Regions from separate parts of the Anaerocolumna sp. AGMB13020 genome, predicted to be linked through region 2. Evidence: a T-box and tRNA genes for the amino acid it is inferred to sense, from the RefSeq annotation. Region 2 holds a T-box; the other holds one or more tRNA genes.
What was found. A T-box is a leader RNA that pairs with one kind of tRNA and senses whether it is charged. The one in region 2 lies ahead of pheS (phenylalanine--tRNA ligase subunit alpha), so its partner is inferred to be a tRNA-Phe.
Positions count from the first base shown of each region.

Region 1: it encodes a tRNA-Phe, which carries the amino acid that the T-box ahead of pheS (phenylalanine--tRNA ligase subunit alpha) is inferred to sense. The anticodon was not compared.

Region 1 is NZ_CP136910.1:2,989,228-2,997,413, forward strand. Features, by position in the region: gene tkt (transketolase) at 1-1,940, opposite strand, end outside; gene fsa (fructose-6-phosphate aldolase) at 2,053-2,706, opposite strand; gene namA (NADPH dehydrogenase NamA) at 3,030-4,052, opposite strand; tRNA gene R2R35_RS12135 (tRNA-Lys) at 4,596-4,668, opposite strand; tRNA gene R2R35_RS12140 (tRNA-Phe) at 4,702-4,774, opposite strand; tRNA gene R2R35_RS12145 (tRNA-Met) at 4,825-4,898, opposite strand; tRNA gene R2R35_RS12150 (tRNA-Tyr) at 4,927-5,008, opposite strand; tRNA gene R2R35_RS12155 (tRNA-Thr) at 5,039-5,111, opposite strand; tRNA gene R2R35_RS12160 (tRNA-Val) at 5,125-5,197, opposite strand; tRNA gene R2R35_RS12165 (tRNA-Asp) at 5,212-5,285, opposite strand; rRNA gene R2R35_RS12170 (23S ribosomal RNA) at 5,335-8,186, opposite strand, start outside.
Region 2 is NZ_CP136910.1:2,104,719-2,112,904, reverse strand. Features, by position in the region: gene R2R35_RS08350 (small, acid-soluble spore protein, alpha/beta type) at 70-288, shown strand; gene R2R35_RS08345 (diacylglycerol/lipid kinase family protein) at 285-1,184, shown strand; gene R2R35_RS08340 (ROK family transcriptional regulator) at 1,260-2,423, opposite strand; gene xylA (xylose isomerase) at 2,802-4,121, shown strand; gene xylB (xylulokinase) at 4,392-5,876, shown strand; T-box leader at 5,937-6,267, shown strand; gene pheS (phenylalanine--tRNA ligase subunit alpha) at 6,351-7,394, shown strand; gene pheT (phenylalanine--tRNA ligase subunit beta) at 7,407-8,186, shown strand, end outside.

The sequences.
Region 1 (8,186 bases), 880 kb from region 2:
CCAAACTTCTTAAATAACAAGCCTGCTGGTGCAGAAGCACCAAAGCCTTTCATTGTAACAGTAGTACCGTCAAGACCTACATATTTACCCCAGCCAAAATCAATTGCTGCTTCAACGGCAACTCTTGCTCTGACATTCTTAGGCAGTATACTATCCTTATATTCCTTGCTCTGCTCTTCAAAAAGGTCAATTGAAGGAACACTTACAACTCTTACGTCAATTCCTTCTTTTTTCAGCTCTTCCTTCGCATTGATACTGATCTCAACTTCGGAACCACTTGCCATAATAATAGCATCCGGTACTTCCTTCTCAGAAGGAGCAATGATATAAGCACCCTTTAAGGCATCTTTACTGGAACCTTTATACTGCGGCAGGTTCTGACGTGTCAGCACAAGGGCAGTAGGGGTTTTCTTTGAGGTAACTGCATAATACCATCCAGCTATTGTCTCTGTAGCATCTGCCGGTCTGAAAACAGTAAAGTTAGGCATAGCACGAAGCATTGCAAGCTGTTCGATAGGTTCATGTGTAGGTCCGTCTTCTCCAACACCAATACTGTCATGTGTAAGTACGAAAGTTAATGGAAGTCCCATTAAAGAAGAAAGCCTAGCCATAGGTTTTACATAATCGCTGAATACAAAGAATGTTGATACATAAGCCTTTAAACCGCCATGAAGTGCAAGACCGTTACCGATAGCTGCCATTGCAAGCTCTCTAACTCCAAAATGCAGGTTCCGTCCGGAATAATCCTCACTGGAGAAATCTCCTGCATCCTTCATATATGTCTTAGTAGAAGGAGCTAAATCTGCAGAACCTCCAATAAAACCAGGTATAATATCTTTCAAGCGGTTAATAACCATACCAGATAAGTTTCTGGTAGCATCCGGCTTATCAGGATATGACCAGAACTCCTCATTCTCTAAAAGCTCCTCAGCAATAGCCTCATTGTGGTACTTATCCCAGAGTTCTTTTAATTCAGGGTAAGCTTTCGCATAACTGCTAAAAAGTTCGTTCCAGTCAGCCTCTGCTTTTTCACTCTTTTTATTAACTTCCTCTATGTGCTTATATACTTCTGCAGGAACGTGGAAATCCTTATCTGCAGGGAATCCTAATTTTTCTTTTAATGCCTTGACATTATCTGCTCCAAGAGGTTCACCATGAGCACTAGCCATTCCTTCTCTGGGAGAACCATAACCAATCTTGGTCTTAACTGTGATTAAGGTGGGTCTGGTAGTATCCGCCTTAGCTGCTGTAATAGCCGCACCTATCTCTTCAAGATTATTACCATCTTCTACAACCAGTGTCTGGAAACCAAATGCTTCAAATCTCTTAGACACATCTTCTCTAAATGCTATATCCGTGTCACCCTCTATCGATATCTTATTAGAATCATAAAGAACAATTAACTTGCTCAGACCTAATGTTCCTGCTAAGGACATGGACTCATAGGAGATACCTTCCATCATACAGCCGTCGCCGCCTAAAACATAAGTATAGTGGTCAACTATCGGATAGTTTTCTTTATTAAATTTAGCTGACAGATGAGCTTCAGCCATTGCCATACCAACTGCCATTGCCATACCAGCGCCAAGAGGTCCTGTAGTAGCCTCTATACCAACAGTATGACCATATTCAGGATGGCCCGGTGTAAGGGAATCCAACTGTCTGAAGGATGCCAGATCTTCAACAGATAAACCGCCATATCCGAATAAATGGAGCAGAGAGTAAAGAAGTGCAGAACCATGTCCACCTGACAGGACAAAACGGTCCCTGTTTGTCCACTTAGGGTTCTTGGGATTGTGATTCATGTGATTCGCCCATACCTCATATGCCATAGCTGCTGCGCCAAGTGGCAGACCAGGATGTCCTGAATTTGCTTTCTGTACTGCATCCGCTGCTAATACGCGCAGTGAATTAACTGACAATGTATCAATATTACTCATTTTTGTCCTCCTAAATCCTTGTTAATCTCCAAAACCTATTTATCTTTTTGGAAATTTTATTATATTCAAAAGACTATTATTTAGTCCCTATTGAATTACCTCTTGATCTTTTTTATTCACCAAAAACTGCTCTATAATCCTTCTGAAACTTTTCAATTCCCTGATCTGTTAAGGGATGCTTTGTACACTGCTCAATAACACTGTAAGGTACTGTAGCTATGTGTGCACCAGCCAGTGCGCAATCAGTAACATGAATAGGGTTTCTGACGCTGGCAGCAATAATTTCTGACTGAAGATTATAGATTTCAAATATATCTGCGATAATTCTTATCAAATCAATACCAGGTGATGAAATATCATCCAAACGTCCCAGAAAAGGTGATACATATGTTGCACCCGCTCTGGCTGCCAGTAATGCCTGGTTTGCAGTAAAAATAAGAGTTACGTTTGTTTTGATTCCTTCGGAAGAAAGAACCTTTGTAGCTTTAAGACCTTCCACAGTCATTGGTATCTTAACAACCATGTTAGGATGAATCTTTGCAATCTCTCTGCCTTCTGCTATCATTCCTTCTGCATCTACAGTAGTAGCCTTTACTTCTCCGCTAATTGGTCCGTCTACGATTGCAGTAATTTCTTTAATAACCTCTACGAAATCTCTTCCTTCTTTTGCAATGAGTGATGGATTGGTAGTTACTCCACAAATTACACCCATTTCATTTGCTTTCTTAATGTCCTCAACATTCGCTGTGTCAATAAAAAATTTCATAAGACAATCCTCCGTTCAGTTTACCATTATAGGTATGTACTGATTTACTAAATTATTTTAGATACTTGTAAACAAATTAACTTAAACCGTTCTAAATCCAATCACATAGATAAATATACTATAATATAAGCAGTAATGCAATAGTTTAATGACAAAACTTTATCTGGATTTAAAAAACACAAATTTTCTTTGAGAAATATCTAAATTATTTTATATTTTATTGTCTTTTTCATATAAATATTTCATTGAGCTTCATAAAGCGATGTATATCTATTAAATAATTTATAAATAGAATTCTATATTACTATATAAAATAAAGGAATTTAGAATATGTTAAAACTCCTTAAATACTGTTTGGGATATTCATAAGGTATTCTCTTTTCTCTTGCAGTATTTAAAACCCAATAAGGATTTCTTAACAACTCTCTTCCAATAGCGATCAAATCTGCTCTTTTATTTGCTATAATCTCTTCTGCAATATCTGGAGTATTAATTAACCCGACAGCAATTACAGGAACCATACAACTTTCCCTTAGATATCTGGCGGCCTCTACCTGATAACCTGGATAGGAGTCTATCTCAGCATGTGCAACACCACCTGAACTAACATGTAAGATATCAAACAATGATTTAAAATCTTTCAGGATATCACTCATAAATTCTGGTGTCATTCCTCCTTGAAGGTAATCATCAGCTGAAACTCTTACGATAATGGGTTTTTCTTTAGGCCAGACCTCTTTTACTGCTTCCAGTATTTCCTTAAGAAAACGTCCATTATTAGCAGCATTACCGTTATATTCGTCCTTACGCTTATTCGATATAGGGGATAAAAACTCACTTATGAGATAACCATGTGCTCCATGTATTTCTATAGCATCGAATCCTGCTTTATCAGCTCTTATAGCAGCCATTCTGAAGTCTCTGACAACCGCTTTGATTTCAGATAATGTTAATTCATGAGGAATCTGGCTCTTATCATCAAAAGCTATGGCACTAGGAGCTACGATTCTTTCATTAGGGGCTGTACACTTACGTCCGGCATGTCCTAACTGAATTGCCATTTTACTCCCCTGCTCATGGCATACCTTAACAATCTGCTTTAGACCAGCGATTTGTCCATCTTCCCATAAACCAAGATCTTTCTCTGTAATCCGTCCATTAGGTGAAACTGCAGTAGCCTCCATTATTATTAAACCTACACCTCCTACTGCTCTGGTGACATAGTGAGTAAAATGAAATTCATTGGCATATCCTGTTTCATCGGATGAATACATACACATAGGCGGCATAACTACTTTATTCTTTAACAACAGGTCTTTTATTTTGAATTCTTCGAAGATCTTCATTCTATACCTCCTGCTAGATATTTAAATCACTAAGTACTTTTCGTTTGCATGAATTACACAAATTAAATCCCATCTATTTGAGTGTACTTCAAATTAAAAACTTCTACTCTTTAAAATACCACACTATAATAATTATACACTAAATAAATATAAATTAACATTACTATTTGGCTTATAAGCTATTTTCTCTATACTGTTGCATTATAAGTATCTGAACAGGTCATCAAAAGTAAAATTCAATAAAACGCTATACTTACTTGATTATTAGTTATCATCACGATATAAGGAGTAGATTGTACAGAGCCAAATTTTAAAAATGTTAAAGATGATGAAAACAATCAAACACAAGTATCTGATTGAAACAATAGTTTAGTAAATACAATCATTACTTTAATTATTCATTACAAAAAAAACTTCGATATAACAAAAAATCCACTGTAACATAAATTACAGTGGATTTTATCAACTATTCGTTTATAATTTGTGGATAAGCTTATTATTTATTTAACAAATAACGTTCTTAACTTGTATATAAACCGATTATGAGACATCCGGGATTCGAACCCGGGACACCTTGATTAAAAGTCAAGTGCTCTACCAACTGAGCTAATATCCCAAATTTACTGAATCTAAAAAATCCAATAAAAAATGCCCAGAGCCGGAATCGAACCAGCGACACGAGGATTTTCAGTCCTCTGCTCTACCGACTGAGCTATCTGGGCAAGGCCAACATCATTGACTCAATTTCTTTCGAAAACTGCATGTTTTCGGATTGCGGGGACAGGATTTGAACCTATGACCTTCGGGTTATGAGCCCGACGAGCTTCCAGACTGCTCCACCCCGCGATATTATTTTTTATTATTTTAAAACAAATGGATGGAGAAGGATTCGAACCTTCGAAAGCGTCGCTAACAGATTTACAGTCTGCCCCCTTTGGCCACTCGGGAATCCATCCATATTTTTTTTATAAGTGTTTTCACACTCAAGCCGACGATCGGACTCGAACCGATAACCTGCTGATTACAAGTCAGCTGCTCTGCCAATTGAGCCACGTCGGCATTTTTAGGTAAATGGGACCTATAGGGCTCGAACCTATGACCCTCTGCTTGTAAGGCAGATGCTCTCCCAGCTGAGCTAAGATCCCATATTTATTACCAACGACCCGGAAGGGACTCGAACCCTCGACCTCCGCCGTGACAGGGCGGCGCTCTAACCAACTGAGCCACCGGGCCAATACTTGACATTCACTTACACATTAATTCATCCGATAAAAACCATTTTTAGGTCAAGCCCTCGACCTATTAGTATTAGTCAGCTGCATGTGTTACCACACTTCCACCTCTAACCTATCCACCTGATCGTCTTTCAGGGGTCTTACTGCATTCGCATGGGATATCTTATCTTAAGGGGGGCTTCACGCTTAGATGCCTTCAGCGTTTATCCCGTCCCGACTTGGCTACTCGGCCATGCACTTGGCAGTGCAACCGATACACCAGAGGTCAGTCCAACCCGGTCCTCTCGTACTAAGGTCAGCTCCTTTCAAATATCCTACGCCCGCGCCGGATAGGGACCGAACTGTCTCACGACGTTCTGAACCCAGCTCGCGTACCGCTTTAATGGGCGAACAGCCCAACCCTTGGGACCTAATACAGCCCCAGGATGCGATGAGCCGACATCGAGGTGCCAAACCACTCCGTCGATGTGAACTCTTGGGAGTGATAAGCCTGTTATCCCCAGGGTAGCTTTTATCCGTTGAGCGATGGCAATCCCACTTTATACCACCGGATCACTAAGTCCTACTTTCGTACCTGCTCCACCCGTCGGTGTCGCAGTCAAGCCCTCTTATGCCTTTGCACTCTGCGGATGGTTTCCGTCCATCCTGAGAGGACCTTTGAGCGCCTCCGATACCCTTTCGGAGGCGACCGCCCCAGTCAAACTCCCCACCTGACATTGTCCACTGCCCGGATCACGGGCACATGTTAGAAACCCAGTACTGCAAGGGTGGTATCCCAACAACGGCTCTGCGGCAACCGGAGTCACCGCTTCATAGCCTCCCACCTATCCTGTGCATGCAATACCGAATCCCAGTATCAAGCTAGAGTAAAGCTCCATGGGGTCTTTCCGTCCTGGCGCAGGTAACCAGCATCTTCACTGGTATTTCAATTTCACCGGGTGCATTGTCGAGACAGTGCCCAAATCATTACGCCTTTCGTGCGGGTCGGAACTTACCCGACAAGGAATTTCGCTACCTTAGGACCGTTATAGTTACGGCCGCCGTTTACTGGGGCTTAAGTTCAACGCTTCGGGTTACCCCTAACATCTCCCCTTAACCTTCCAGCACCGGGCAGGCGTCAGCCCATATACTTCACCTTACGGTTTTGCATAGACCTGTGTTTTTGCTAAACAGTTGCTTGGGCCAATTCTCTGCGGCCTGTATTTCTACAGGCACCCCTTCTCCCGAAGTTACGGGGTCATTTTGCCGAGTTCCTTAACAATGCTTCTCCCGTCGGCCTTAGGATTCTCTCCTCATCCACCTGTGTCGGTTTACGGTACGGGCTTATAAAAAACAATAGCGGCTTTTCTTGGCAGTGCCTCCATCAGCTTCCCTACTTATATTTCGGTCCACATCACGTCTTCCCATTATGGAACGGATTTTCCTGCTCCACTGGTACCTCGCTTGTACCGGGTATTCCTCACCCGGCTCTGACTTTGTCTCTGCGTCCCCACAGTTCTGTTTTTATAAGGTACAGGAATTTCAACCTGTTGTCCATCGACTACGTCTTTCGACCTCGCCTTAGGTCCCGACTTACCCAGAGCAGATCAGCTTTACTCTGGAAACCTTAGATATTCGGCCTGAAAGATTCTCACTTTCATCTCGCTACTCATTCCGGCATTCTCTCTTCTTATCCCTCCACGACTCCTTACGGTATCGCTTCGTCGGTATTAAGAATGCTCCTCTACCACAGTAGTATTCACTACTATCCACAGCTTCGGTGTCGTGTTTTAGCCCCGGACATTTTCGGCGCAGGACCTCTCGACTAGTGAGCTATTACGCACTCTTTTAATGTGTGGCTGCTTCTAAGCCAACATCCTAGTTGTTTTCGAAATCCCACATCCTTTTCCACTTAACACGCACTTTGGGACCTTAGCTGGTGGTCTGGGCTTTTTCCCTTTTGACTACCCAACTTATCTCGTGTAGTCTGACTCCTGGTCATCATCTATATGGCATTCGGAGTTTGATAATCTTCGGTAAGCTTTGACGCCCCCTAGGATATTCAGTGCTCTACCTCCATTAGACTAAACCAAGGCTAGCCCTAAAGCTATTTCGAGGAGAACCAGCTATCTCCGGGTTCGATTGGAATTTCTCCCCTACCCACACCTCATCACCACCCTTTTCAACGGATGTGTGTTCGGTCCTCCACCGCCTTTTACGGCAGCTTCAACCTGGACATGGGTAGATCACCCGGTTTCGGGTCTACTTTTACTGACTTATTCGCCCTATTCAGACTTGGTTTCCCTTCGGCTCCGAGTCTTAAACTCTTAACCTTGCCAGTAAACGTAACTCGCCGGACCGTTCTACAAAAAGTACGCGGTTCACCTGTAAATAGGTGTTCCACAGCTTGTAAACACAGGGTTTCAGGTTCTCTTTCACTCCCCTCCCGGGGTTCTTTTCACCTTTCCTTCACAGTACTATGCACTATCGGTCACTAAGTAGTATTTAGCCTTGGGGGGTGGTCCCCCCTAATTCCCACAAGGTTTCTCGTGTCTCGTGGTACTTCGGATCCCGCTCGCTGACTTCCGGTTTCGCATACGAGGCTTTCACTCTCTTTGGCTGGCTTTCCCAAAACCATTCTGCTACCTTTCATCTCACTTGTTGCGGTCCATAACCCCAGAAGATAAATCTTCTGGTTTAGGCTCTTTCCATTTCGCTCGCCACTACTCTGGAAATCGAGTTTTCTTTCTCTTCCTCCGGGTACTTAGATGTTTCAGTTCCCCGGGTTCCCTCTATTAAGCTATGTATTCACTTAATAGTAACGGAGGTTTGCTCCGTCAGGTTTCCCCATTCAGAAATCTGCGGGTCAAAGGATATTTGCTCCTCACCGCAGCTTATCGCAGCTTATCACGTCTTTCAT
Region 2 (8,186 bases):
GGAATGAAATTCTAAAATGTTAATTCTTAAACAGTCCCTTGTTAAAATCAAGAAAGGGTGTATAATTATATGAGTAAAGCAAAGGAAAAAAAGGAAATAAAACCCATTGAAGAGTTAACTCCGGATGAGAGATTAAAATATGAAATAGCCAGCGAATTAGGACTGATGGATAAAGTAAAGGAAAGTGGCTGGAAATCACTGTCTGCCAAAGAAAGTGGGCGGATAGGGGGCATAATGACAAAGAGAAAAAAACAGTTGAAGATGGAGGGCGGTAAGAAAGAACCATGAAAAAGAAGTTATTATTGATCTATAATCCTCTGGCAGGAAAGAGCAAGATAAAGAACTGGCTTTCAAGTATCGTAGAATACTTTGGAAGAGGTAACTATGAAATTGTTATTTATGCCACCAAGGGGAAGAAGGACGCCAAGAAAATCGTAACAGACTGCCTGAAAAGAGATAAATACGAACTGGTAGTCTGTTCGGGAGGTGACGGCACCCTTAATGAAATAATCAGTGGCGTTATGGAATTTGACAATAAGCCTGTTATTGGTTATCTGCCATCAGGCACTACCAATGATTTTGCTTACAATCTGAAGCTTCCAAAGAGTCTGCCAAAGGCTGCTGAGGTAGTTCTTAAGGGTGAAGTATTTCCTTGTGATATCGGAATCTTTAATGGGGAGTATTTTACATATACGGCTGCTTTTGGCTTATTTACAGATGCATCATATGAGACTCCCCAAGCCAATAAAAACACCCTCGGCAGAATGGCTTATATTCTGGAGGGTATTAAAAGGCTGCCTAACTGGAAAGCATATCATATGGAAATCCAGTGCGGCGAACGTATCATTAAGGATAATTTCATCTACGGTATGGTGGCAAATTCTGTTTCCGTAGGAGGCTTCAAAGGGCTTGCCGGCAAAGATGTACAGTTGGATGATGGACTCTTTGAAGGTATTTTTATTAAGATGCCGCAAACTGTTCTGGAGTTCCAGGGGGTAATCAATGATCTCTTAAAGGGTAATTTAAACAGTGATCATATTTATTCATTCCCGGTTAAAGAAATCACCTTACTATGTGAGGAGAAAGTGCCTTGGTCTATTGATGGTGAATTCGGCGGGGAGCATGAAAAAGTAGAAATAAGCAATCTGAACAGGGCCGTTTCCATTATCCGCGGAGTTGATTAAAATCGGATAAAACTTAAATATTGGCAACTGTTAAAGGGGGTTGCACTCAGTGAACTAGTAATTAAAAAGGATTGCTTATTCAAAAACTTCTTTACCGCTTAAGTTGAGAGAGCGAATACCAAGGAAATTCTTGATAACCACGCATATACCTCCCAATAAAATAGAAGAGTCCTGAAGAGTGGATGACTCAATTCTGACAAAACTATTCATCTTACTGTTTAATGCTTCTTCGATCCGTCGGGTCAACTGTGGGAAAAAGATCGTAAAAGCACTGTTAATTATAATGATATCAGGATTATAGGCGTTAAGTACATTATTGCTTAAGATTCCCATAAACTTTACAAAAAGATCCATGATTGCGGCAGCATCAGGGTCACCCTCCTGATAAGCAGCAGAGAGAATATCAAAAGAAGCAGATGCAAGCTCTTTTCTGACTGCAAATTCTTTTAATAATGCCCGCTCTGAGACATACTGTTCCAGGCAGCCGTGATTTCCGCAGGGGCATTCTCTTCCGTCTATTTCAATGATGGTATGACCGAACTCACCGGCTCTGCCGTTATATCCGGTATAAAGTTCGTTGTTGATTAACAGACCCAGACCGATTCCGGAATGGACACTGATATTGGCAATGTTGGGATAATCATGCTTAAAGGTCTTCTCACCAAGTACGGAAAGATTTGCTTCATTTTCTAAATAGACAGGGGTATTGTAATATTCATTTAATTTTCCGGCCAGGTCATAACCTTTTAAATCATAGTAAGGGGTGAATGAGACCTGGTTTTCATGAACTACGCCGTGAATTCCGAGAGATATTCCTACCATCCCATAAGGGGAGGCTTCTTTGTCTTTTTTCATGGAATCAATGACTTGAATTAAGGCATCTAAAATATCATTTTTCAGTTTTGGGGTTCTTATCTGCTTTAAACGGCAGTTTTCACCCTGTAAGTCAGTCATCATAACGGATATTGTGTCTACACCTACATCAACGCTTACCACATGCCCGGCTTTTTTCTGGAAACTTAATAATATGGGCTTCCTGCCGAAATCTGTATTATCACAGCCAATCTCTTCCACCAGATTGCGATTGATCAGATCTGCAACAATAGCAGAAATAGTAGCTTTTGTTAAGCCAAGGAGCTTTGATATGTTGGCTCTTGAAATTGGACCCTGATTGATGACAGTCTCAAGGACCAGTGTGCTGTTAATATCTCGTATAAGTTCTTTACTTCCTGTAATCATGTTTTAATACCAATGCCTTTCTCGTTTTTGGGGTTACAAATAGCGGAACCAGACCCAAATACGTAAAGCTGAAAACGTATTTTTCAACCTTTATCCTCTTATTTCTCACTGTTTAAGTTAAAATTCAGCAAAGATTGCAGTTAAGTCAAATCTTAAGCTTTCCTTCTTCAAATATTTCTATGGCTATTATAGTATCACACTTTGTCAAGCTTGAAAAGAGTATTGAATGCCCAAGCAATGGTAATTATGCCGTAAAATATACTCATTTTTTTGGCAGAAGATATGACATAATTTTGTTGACAAGCAGAATAATAATTGATATGCTAGATATAGCAAGATTAGTTTATTGATTAAACAAACAAACTAGGAGGATTACGTATGGCTTATTTTGAAAAGGTACAGAAAATTACATATGAAGGACCGGAGAGTAAGAACCCACTGGCCTTCAAATATTATAATCCCGAAGAAGTTGTTATGGGAAAAACCATGAAGGAGCAGCTGCGTTTTGCCATGTCATACTGGCATACTTTTACTTATATGGGTAGCGATCCCTTCGGTTCCGGAACCATGTTCAGACCTTGGGATAATCATGAGTGCTCCATGGAAGTTGCAAAAGAAAGAGTACATGCAGCGTTTGAATTTATGGAGAAAGCACAGATTCCTTTCTTCTGTTTTCATGACAGAGATATTGCACCAGAAGGAAAAGATCTGGCAGAAACCAATGCAAGACTGGATGAAATTGTAGAAGTAATCAAAGAAGAGATGAAACGTACCGGTATCAAATGCCTTTGGGGTACCACCAATGCTTTCAGTAATCCAAGATTCGTACATGGTGCCGGAACTTCCTGTAATGCTACTGTATTTGCCTATGCAGCAGCACAGATAAAGAAAGCCATTGAGATAACCAAGGAATTAGGCGGAGAGAATTATGTATTCTGGGGCGGCAGAGAAGGTTATGAAACACTTCTTAATACCAATACAGAACTGGAACTTGATAATATGGCAAGACTTCTGAAGCTTGCTTGCGATTATGCAGAGCAGATTGGTTTTACTGGTCAGTTCTTAATTGAGCCAAAACCCAAGGAGCCTACAAAACATCAGTATGATACCGATGCTGCAACGGTTATCTCTTTCTTAAGAAAATACGACCTGTTGGATAAATTTAAATTAAACATTGAAGCAAACCATGCAACACTTGCAATGCACACTTTCCAGCATGAGCTTAATATGTCTCGTATAAATGGTGTTTTAGGCAGTGTAGATGCCAATATGGGTGATCCTATGCTTGGCTGGGACACAGACCAGTTCCCTACCAATCTTTATGATACAACACTTGCAATGTATGAGATTCTGTTAGCCGGCGGACTTACCAAAGGCGGACTGAATTTCGATTCCAAGGTAAGAAGAGCTTCTTTCGAAGAAGAGGATTTATTCTTAGCTTATATTGCGGGAATGGATGCATTTGCAAGAGGACTTAAGGTAGCAGCCAAGTTATTGGAGGATAAGGTATTCGAAGACTTTAAGGATAAGCGTTATGCCAGCTATTCAGAAGGTCTTGGTAAAGACATCATTGATGGAAAAGCTGATTTTAAATCTCTGGAGGCGTATGCGCTTGCCAATGGCATTCGTCCTAATGTATCCGGCAGACAGGAAATGCTTGAGTCTGTATTAAATCAGTATATATTAGAAACCAAATAATTGAACCTATCTACCAACGATGCAAGCAGGTTCTTAATATATAGCCAGTATCCGCATTTTATACGGATTTCACGGCCGTACAGGAATAGAATCGGTTGAAATAAAATAAGACATGAAAAAAAGAGACATGAAATAAGAGATAGAATAATTAGAAATAAATAAAACTAAGGTACGAAGTAAAGCGAAAAGATAAAATTAAAATATCAGTAATCAGTTCCCCTCATTACCTATTGGCGTAGTGAGGGGAACTTGTACAGGAAAGAGGTAGGTATGCTCTATATCGGAGTTGATTTAGGAACATCCTCAGTAAAGCTGTTATTGATGGATGAAAAAGGCGATATCAAGAATATTGTAACCAGGGAATACCCTATCAGCTTTCCAAAGCCCGGCTGGTCGGAACAGAATCCGGAGGACTGGTTTGAAGGGCTGATGGAAGGCTTGAAAGCATTAACAGAAGGTGCTGATAAGAGTACAGTTAAAGGAATCAGCTTCAGCGGACAGATGCATGGAATGGTAATTCTTGACGAAGAGGATAAGGTAATACGCCCGGCTATTCTTTGGAATGACGGACGTACCCAGGCGGAATGTGATTATCTGAATTATGATATTGGAAGAGAGAAGATATCTGCCTATACCGGCAACATGGCACTGACAGGTTTTACCGCACCCAAACTCTTATGGGTTAAGAAACATGAACCGGATAATTTCATGAAGATTAAAAAGGTCATGCTGCCCAAGGATTACATAGCTTACCGTTTATCCGGTGTGCATTCCACCGATGTTTCCGATGCTTCCGGAATGCTGCTTCTGGATGTTAAGGAAAAGTGCTGGTCCAAGGAAATGCTTGATATTATCGGCCTGAAGGAAGAACAGATGGCAAAGGTATATGAAAGTTATGAGGTAACAGGAAATATCAGAGCAGATATTGCTGGGGAATTGGGACTTCCCGTAGATTGCAGGATAATTGCCGGAGGCGGTGACCAGGCAGTAGCAGCTGTTGGTACCGGAACCGTAGGCTCCGGAATGTGCAGTGTATCCCTTGGAACCTCAGGTGTAGTGTTTGTTGCCAGCAAGGATTACTCAGAAATTGAAGACAATGCCCTTCATGTTTTTGCTCATGCAGACGGCAGATATCATTTTATGGGAGTTATGCTTTCTGCTGCGGCTTCTAACAAGTGGTGGATGGATGAGATATTAAAGACGAAGGAATATGCAAGGGAACAACAGGAAATAAATAAGCTTGGAAAGAATACGGTATATTTCCTGCCTTATCTAATGGGTGAGAGAACCCCTCATAACAATCCGGATGCCAGAGGTACCTTTATCGGCATGACCATGGATACCACAAGAGCTGATATGACACAGGCCGTTCTGGAAGGTGTAGCTTTTGCTCTGAGGGATTCCTTTGAAATAATTAAGAACACCGGTCTTAACATAGAGCGTATCCGCATTAACGGAGGAGGTGCCAAGAGCCCTCTCTGGTGTAAGATTCTTGCTAATGTACTGAATGTCAAGGTTGATAAGATCAATTCGGAGGAAGGTCCTGCTTTTGGTGCTGCTATCTTAGCAGCAGTAGGCTGTGGGGAGTATCCCTCTGTAGTAGAAGCTTCCGGCAAGCTGATTCAGGTAACGGAAACCACGGAACCCGAAGCTGAGACTGTAATTCTTTATGATAAGAAATACTCTGTCTTTAAGGATATATATCCTGCTCTTAAGCCGGTGTATGATCAAATGGCAAAAGAACAGAGCGAATAAAATATAAAAAGTTAGCTGTTGACATATATATACAGATATGTTATTTTAGACTCATTCATAAAAAAGGCTTTGAAGGCGCATAGTAGATGCTTAAACACTGTCAGAGAGAGGGAGTCACCGGCTGAAAGCTTCCTTAAGTTTAGGGAAGCATTGAATTTTCACGCTGGAGCTTCATGTCTTAAATGCAATGCAGAGTAGGATATGACGTAGATGCACGTTACGCTGGAATGAGTGCCCATAATGTCATTGATACCGGAAGAAGCAGTTTATATGGCTTAGAGCAATTATGCTCTTGCTGCCCCAACTTTGGGGTATACTGTGTAATCCAGAAAGGTATTGATTCAGACAATGGGAAACTGGGTGGTACCGCGGATTATAATCCGTCCCTGTTATTTTTACAGGGACGGATTTTTTGTGTTTTTTTTCCTTTAAATCAGCCCCTGAATCGTATAACGATAAGAAGGAGGTACTCTTATGAAGGAGAAGATTCAAATGTTGAAAATTCAATTTCAGGAAGAAATGAAAGCAGTTGAGAAAAAAGAGGAGCTTGAAAGAATCAGGATATCTTATTTGGGCAAAAAAGGCAAGGTAACAGATATCCTGAATAAGCTGAAAGAGCTAAACCCGGATGAACGGCGTTTAACCGGAAAGGAGATAAATCTTCTTAAGAATGAAATTACTCGTATCATTGACGAGACCGGTAAGATATTGGAGGAAAGGGAATTTGAAGAAACACTGAGTAAAACTGAAAAATATGACTTTACCATACCGTCATTGCTTACGCAGGGAACCCTTCATCCAATAACGATTGTCCAAAAACAGATTGAAGACATTTTTAAGACCATGGGATTTATCATAGAAGATGGGTTGGAAATACAGACGGAATTCAATAACTTTGAAGCCGCTAATATCCCAAAGAATCATCCGGCCAGAGATATGCAGGATACCTACTATCTCGAGAACGGGCAACTGCTTAAGACGCATACTACTGCCGCTCAGAATTATATTATGAGAAAATATGGTGCTCCGGGTAAGGATGAGACCTTAAAGGTATTATTCCCGGGGAGGTGTTTTCGCAATGAAAATATTGATGCATGCCATGAGAATACCTTTTTCCAGATGGAGGGGATGATGATTGGTGAGGATATTTCCATCGCGAATATTATCTACTTTATGAAGGTGCTGTTATCGGAGGTATTTAAAAGGGAGGTAAAAGTAAGGCTCAGACCCGGCTTTTTCCCCTTTGTGGAGCCGGGTTTTGAACTTGATATCAATTGTCAGATATGTGGCGGAGAAGGCTGTCCAACCTGTAAACAGGCAGGCTGGCTGGAACTGCTGCCTTGCGGAATGATTCACCCTAATGTGTTAAATATGGGAGGAATAGATGCAGAGCATTACACCGGATTTGCTTTCGGACTTGGACTGACGAGACTTGCAATGATGAAGTATGAGATAAAAGATATCCGAGTGTTTAACAGCGGAAATCTCAGAATATTAAGACAGTTCAAAGACAGGTAGGAGGCAGAGAATATGTTGATTTCAATGAATTGGATTTCTGATTATACAGACTTAACCGGTATTAATCTAAAAGAACTCATCAATAAATTCACTCTTGCTACAGCAGAGGTGGAGCATGTTTATGAAATGGGGACAGAAATTAGATCAGTGGTAGTTGGAGAAATTATGTCAGTAAAGGCACATCCAGGTGCAGAGAAACTTCAGTTACTGAAGGTGAATATAGGAACTGAAATAATAGATTGTGTCTGCGGAGCGGTTAATGCAGCGGTTGGGATTTATGTACCATTTGCCAGGAAAGGTGGCCGGGTAGGTGACAGAGTAATAAATGAGACTGTAATTGCGGGAGAAAGCAGCTATGGAATGTGCTGTTCAGAGAAAGAGCTTGGTATCAGTGAGGATAATTCGGGGCTTATGATACTTGATAAGGCACATGAACCAGGTACAGATATTCTGGAATTCCTGCCTCTTCGAGATGTTGTTTTTGAAGTGGATAACAAGTCCTTGACCAACCGTCCGGACTTATGGGGGCATTACGGTATTGCCAGAGAAATATCAGTATTAACAAAACGTCCTTTAAAACCTCTCAAGGTAATGGATACAGAAGCCTTTAAAGAACTGCCTCCGGTACCTGTGACCATTGAAGATAAAGAGCAGACTTTTCGTTATTCTGCTATTAGAATTGAGAATATCACGAAGAACCATACGCCTCCCCAGATGAAAATCAGGCTTACCTATTGTGGTGTGCGCTCCCTTAACCTGCTGACGGATCTGACGAATTATCTGATGCTTGAG